DNA from 2 places in the Tenacibaculum halocynthiae genome. Region 2 is predicted to be linked to the other one. Evidence: riboswitches for the same ligand, from Rfam matches in the RefSeq annotation. Region 2 holds a riboswitch; the other holds the start of a gene.
What was found. A riboswitch is a leader RNA that binds a small molecule or an ion and turns the genes downstream of it on or off. The one in region 2 is predicted to bind cobalamin.

Region 1 (3,436 bases), on a different contig from region 2:
TAGCATGTTTTGAAATGTATTGGTTGGTCCAACCTTGTAATTCAGTAAATTTTCTACCTACTTCAGTTTGAGCATGCAGTCCCATGCCTATTTCATTAGAAATGATAATAATGTTAGCATCTATTTGAGCTAACTTATCTATTTCTTTTTTTGCTAATTCTAAACTTAACTGCACATCGTTTTTTGTATCTAGATAAAAATTGGTAAGCCATAAAGTAACACAATCTATAACTACAGTTTGTTTTTCAGAAATAAAGGTACTAATTAATTTTTCTTCTTCAATAGTTGTCCAACGATCATCTCTGTCAGAAATGTGTCTTTCAACGCGTTCTTTAAAATTATCATCCCAAATACGAGAGGTTGCAAGGTATATTGGAGTATCAGATAAAGATTCAGCAAGTTTTTGAGCATAACTGCTTTTTCCTGAACGTTCACCTCCTGTTATATAGTAAATCATAGATATGTTAAATAGAGAAGACAAATATTGCAAAGATTTTTAATAAAACGAAGATTAAAGTAAATTACTATTTACTTTTGTTTTTTTTAGATAAAACAAACAAATGATTGTATCCTCTTTTATGCCAGCTGTAACCCAAATGATTTACGACATGGGTTTGCAAAATTATTTAAATGGAATAACTTTTGAATGCCCTAAAATAGCATTAAAAGAAAAAGAAGTTGCTGTTCGATATAAATTAGAAGGAAAGGAATTAACCAGTAAAGAAATAACTGATATTTTTTCAAGAACTAAAGCTGAAGGAGGTACTTTGTACTATGTAGATGAACCTATTCTTAAGAGTATATCGCCTGACCTTATTTTTACGCAAGATGTATGTGATGTTTGTCAAATAGATACAGAATCTGTTGCAAAATCAGCTTACAAGTTAGCGAAGCACCCAAAATTAGTTTCAATAACACCAAACTCTTTAGAAGATGTTTTTAATAATGCTTTGACTATTGCAAGAGAAATGAACCAAGAAAGTATTGGAATTAATTATGTAAACGGATTAAAAGAAAGAATATATAATATTGTAGATATTCAAAGGATACATAAAATACAATCTAAAAGTGTATTATTATTAGAATGGATTGACCCTTTGTTTAATTGCGGACACTGGATTCCTCATCAAATAGGATATGCTGGAGGGGTAGATTTATTATCACATCCATCTGGAGATAGTATAGTTATTTCTTGGGATAAAATTGTTAAGTATAATCCTGAAGTGTTAATTATAGCACCTTGTGGTTATGGAATAAAAAGAACTCTTGAAGATATGAAGTTTTTAGAAGATAAAAAAGAATGGAATACTTTAAGAGCAGTGAAAAATAAAAAGGTATACATTGCTGATTTTGCTATGTTTACTCAATCATCAGCAAGTACTTTAGTAGATGGTATAGAGTGTTTGGCCCAAATGATTCACCCTAATCATTATACTATTGCTGATGAGTTAAAAGTTAAATTTTCAAATTATTACAGCTAAGTTGTTGTAGGTATGTAATAATAGAATACATTTGCCATTATTTTTGGTTTTTCTTTAACAATTAATTAAAGGAAATTAAAAGGGAATTCGGTTAAAAACCGAGGCTGTTCCCGCAACTGTAAGCTAATAATATTGTAATTAATCTTTACGTCACTGTTTTATTTTAAATGGGAAGACAAATTACAATAAGCAAGCCAGGAGACCTGCCAAATAATATTGATGTAAATCAAACTTTCGGGATAAAAGTTTAATGTAAAGATGATAAAAAAAACAATAGCCTTTTCATTCTTTTTTTATACACTTATAAGTGTAAGTCAAAACGACTCTATTTATAATCGTTTAGACGAAGTTATTATTAATTCTACTAAAAAATTACAAAAATATTCAGCTGGTCAGAAAATAATAAACCTTTCTGATTCCGTTATAACTAGAAATTTAGGGTCATTTACAGATTTAATTAGGTATAATTCATCAATATACTTAAAAGAGTATGGTAAAGGAGGAACTAGTTCAGTAAGTTTTCGAGGAACAAGTGCCTCCAATACAGCTGTAGTTTGGAATGGGATAAATATAAACTCAGTTAATAACGGCCAAACAGGATTTAATTCATTAACAGTTAATTTATTTGATGCAATTGATATAAGAAGTGGGGGAGGAAGTATTGAATATGGTTCTGGAGCTATAGGCGGGACAATACATTTAAACGATATACTTCAATATAATGATACATTTAAAATTAATAACGAATTTATTTTTTCTGGAGGAAATTATTCTACATTTAATTCTATCTATAAATCAAAAATTTCTGATAATAATTACACTGTTTCGTTAGGGATATCTCATAATTTCTCTGATAATGATTTTAAGTTTTTTAATACTGAGTTTAATAATACAAATGGTAATTATGAGAATTATGGAATAAATTTAGGTTTTGGATATCGATTTAAAAATAATTCTGAGCTTAAGTTTTTTAGTACGAGTTATTTAGGAGAACGTCATTTTTCGGGAACATTGCCAAACCCAAGTTCAGCAAATGAAAAATATAAGGATACTAATTATAGAAATATGTTGATTTATGGTTTTTCATCTCGAAATATAAATCATGAAATAAAAGTAGCTTACTTAACACAGAAGTATCAATACTTTTCAAATAAACTTTCAGAAAAATTTAATTTTGGAAAGTCAAGAAGATTTATAGGAGGGTATTCAGTAGATTTAAAACTTCCTCAAATAAATGCAACAGTATCTTCTTTTTCTGAATATGAATCTACCTTTGGTTCAACAGACATGATTCAAGAAAAAAATAGGAAACAATTTTCTCAATATTTCATTTATAGCCAAAACATCAAAAAACTTATTTCATTTAATATTAAATTAAGAAAAGACTTCAATTCTGACTACAATGTTCCATTTGTATATTCCGCAGGATTAAAAATAAGACCGTTTTCAAAATTTTATATAAGAGTTAATGGATCTAAAAATTATAGAGTACCTACATACAATGATTTATTTTGGCCTGGACAAGGTAATTTAGATTTATTACCAGAAATATCTTTACAAGGAGAAGTTGGTGTTGGGTATAAAAATAAAAAGCTATCTATTGATATAGGCGGATATTATATTAATACTGAAGATAAAATTGTTTGGACTCCTTCAGGAGATCCTAATAGACCAGGAGTATGGGTGCCTATTAATTTATCAAAAACTAAGAATAAAGGAATTGAGGCAAGTTTTAATTATAATCTTGACTATAAAAACTATAAAGTAGTTACAAGTATTAATTATAATTATACTCTTGCTAAAAATACAAGAACAGATAAATTTTTAACCTTTGTTCCTAAGCATTTATTAAATAGTAATTTGACTATTAGTTATAAAAAAGCTTCTCTATTTTTTCAATCATTATTTAATGGAAAAATATATACAACTGAAGAAAATTCAGAAGACTTTAATGT
Region 2 (3,436 bases):
TAAAAGAAATATGTTATACTTAATTTTGTTGAAAAAGGAGTTCCAGGTGTAAAATGAATATCATCAACAGGCTGAGGTTCTCCTTGTAGTTGAGAGGAGTCGTAAAAAACAGCTTCTCTCCAGCTAGTATCAAATAGGTTTTCAATAGACAACCCTATTTGATATTTAGGTTTGGTATAATTAATAACTAAATCTGTAATAAAGTATTCTTGAGCAAGTACTGATTCATCTTCAATCAGAGGACGCTCTCCTAAATAACGATAGCGTAATGAAGTATTAATCCCGTTTTGTAAGCGTAAAGTAGCACCTCCTGTTGAAGTAAATCTTGGAGCACTTGGTATTTTATTCTCACTTTTAGGAGCGTCTAACAAGGTACCGAAACTATAATTTAAATCGGTATCTAACCAAAAGTTAGGTAAGGGTTGGTATCTAAAAGAAGCTTCACTACCAATTCGTTTTGATCTACCTTTATTTTCAAATTCAAAACCATCAGGACTAAAAACAAACTCTGCATCACTTTGTAAATAAAAAGCAGCAAGATTTCCTACAAACTTTTTTCCTATTTTAAATTCTGTTCCAACATCATATCCAATTGCTTTTGGTAATGGATTTACATCACTGTTTTTTACTGCAGCATTCGCATAGTTTGAATGAAATCCAACACTAGCTTTAGCATATAACTGAATGTTATTTGTAGCATCATAAAATAAACTAACTTTAGGGCTAACTCTAAAGGCTGTAGTGTTTCCTTGTTGAGGTGTTGGTACTAATTCATTTACATTAAAATTGAAGTAATCAGCTCTAAGACCACCTAAAGCTGTTAGTTTAGGGGTTATTTGAATTCTTTCTTTTAAAAATAAAGCAATATTTGTTTCTTCAATATCAAATTTATTTATTGCCTTTAAAAATGTTCGTCCAATAGCATTGTTTAATCCAATCGTATTGTTATTATGTTCAAAAGACCAACCAATAGAAGTTGTGCTATTTGGTATTTGTAATAGATTTTTTATTGATAAGTTTCCTTTGTAAGCATATGCGTTACGATTCTCGTATTGGTGAATCATATCACCGTTAACAGGATCGTTTTGGAAAAAAGAAAAATTAGAAAATAAGTTATATTTGTTAGAAACATAATACAATTGATTGGTAAGTTGAGTGTTTTCTGAAAGGCGAGAACTTAATTGTACATTAAAATGAATTCTTTTAGTATCACCACCTTCCTTATCATCAATAGCACCAAATCTAGTTATAAGTCCACTTTTAATTGCTCGTAAAGGTATTTGTCCAGAAGCATTCCAATCACTATGAAATGTAGAAAAAGAAGTTTTTAGTTCGTGAGCATCAGAAAGAGGAAGGGTGTATTTAGCAAAAGTATTTAATCGTCTTAGTTTTTGATCACTTTCAAAAAAACTAGTGTTGTAGGTTCCTTCTATAGCAACATAAGCATTCTCATTATTATTCGTTAAAAAACTACTCTCATTTAAAAGAGAAACCATTGCTAAAGCTCTAACAAAGTTATATTGCCCATATTCTAGTTTAGCTACGTTACGATGTAGTTTGTTTTTTGAAGAAAATTTAGCTGCACCAGAAACCGCAAAATTACCTAGTGAAACCTCATGAGGCCCTTTATAATAATCTGCAGTTTGAACAGTTTCAGGAATTAAAAAATGTAAATCGGCATACCCTTGTCCGTGAGCATGAGAACTTAAATTAATACCGATATCATCTACAAGAACAGCAAAGTCAGTACCATGATCATTATCAAATCCTCTAAGGAATATCTGTTCAGCTTTTCCACCTCCAGCATGTTGCGCTATAAATAAACCAGGTACTGTTTTTAAAAAATCATGAGCACTGTTTATAGGTCTTAATTGTAATGAAATTTTAGAAACCTTTTGAATTCCTAATTTTTTTTGGTTTTTAGAATTGATGACAATTTCTGAAAGTTGAATAACTTCCTTTTCTAGTGTAATATTTAAATTTGAGGTTTCTTTTTTTAGTAGAATTGTTTTCTGTAAATAGCCATCCGAAGTGAAGGTTAATTTTACAGGGAAATTTTCTATTCTTATAGAAAAATTACCTGTTTCACTAGTTGTTCCTTTGGAAACTTTGTTCGCTGTAATACGTACTTGTGAAATTGTTAACTGAGTTTCTTGATCAGTTACTTTACCTTGAACGGTATTGTTTTGTGCGAATATGGATAGTGAAAAACACAGTGTCCATAGACTGCATAAAATCAATTTTTGCATTTAAAAAAGAAATTAAGCAGGTAGGGAAAGAAAATATGAATAACATAATTTTCTAACTCTTTACCCGAGAGTTATTATTATAAATTGGTTTGATTTAGGCAGGTCTCCTGACTTAGCTTAGCGTTCATTTACCTTCCCATAGTTTTACCCACAGTGGTTTTTGTTAATGAAGCCTTTAATAAGCTTTACAGTTGCGGGAACAGTTTTGGATTTGCACCAAATTCCCTTTTAATTCTTATTCAAAAATTTTATGAAAGAATAAGAAACCAAAAATCGAAGCGAATATATAGATTTTTTATTACAGGATTGAGTCTATAATTAGTTTTTCTTCTTTTTAACTCAATACTTTGATACTTTTTTAGCTTTTCTTTTTTTTGAATATTTTTTGATTTTACGCTTAATGAATTTAATTCCCAAACCAGTAGCAGTTACGCAAGTAATAGTTCCTCCAATGAGTAAGAAAATCAGTATTATGTCCCAAAGTGGTCGATTTTTTGTAAGAAATGAAAAATCTAAACTATGTAGGCCATGATATAACCATCTTTCTGTTCTGTTTTTAGGAGCAGATTTAAGAAGTACCCTATTTGTTTTTGGATTGATGTAATAATAGTTATCCTGGTTGGTGAAAATTTTAACAACAGGAAGTGTTTTTATATTTTTCCGATCATAATAATAGGCGTCATATTTATTAAGTACTACTAATTCAGTTACTTTTTCTTTGATGTTAAATTCGTTTATTTTATCAATATATTGCTGGTTTGTTGCCTTGTAATTACTATTTGTAATGCAATAATTTTTAACAGTGTTTTTGTTGAATTTTTCAATAAAGACATTATCATTAAATAAAGAAAAATGTATTTCTTTAAAACTTGATTTGGAAGCAACTTTTTTAAAATTATCCCAATCTTTATTAGTAATACTTTTTAAGGTGAAGTTTTGTCCTTGCCAAACGTTTTTGTCGTGTTGGTTTAAAGAGGAGCTAGGCACCCAATTAAAAGGAGTCATACTCATGAAGCCACTAAATACCCATGTGCAAATAAATAAGCCAAAACCTAAACCAAAATAATAATGTAGGTTATACCATTTATTTTTAAACCTTTTAAAGTTTGCTTTGGGTTTCTTTTTATAGCGAATTAACCCCGTAACTATTCCGGTAAGTGTCATTAGTAAACCTAATCCAGCCAACC

Region 1: another riboswitch for cobalamin. It lies ahead of ACKTTQ_RS17570 (TonB-dependent receptor domain-containing protein); the one in region 2 lies ahead of ACKTTQ_RS08115 (TonB-dependent receptor).

Annotation. Positions count from the first base shown of each region.
Region 1 is NZ_CAZELG010000044.1:14,123-17,558, forward strand. It holds gene ACKTTQ_RS17560 (bifunctional adenosylcobinamide kinase/adenosylcobinamide-phosphate guanylyltransferase) at 1-457, opposite strand, end outside; gene ACKTTQ_RS17565 (ABC transporter substrate-binding protein) at 561-1,481, shown strand; cobalamin riboswitch at 1,509-1,706, shown strand; gene ACKTTQ_RS17570 (TonB-dependent receptor domain-containing protein) at 1,740-3,436, shown strand, end outside.
Region 2 is NZ_CAZELG010000021.1:242,462-245,897, reverse strand. It holds gene ACKTTQ_RS08115 (TonB-dependent receptor) at 1-2,249, opposite strand, end outside; cobalamin riboswitch at 2,330-2,535, opposite strand; gene ACKTTQ_RS08110 (PepSY domain-containing protein) at 2,589-3,436, opposite strand, start outside.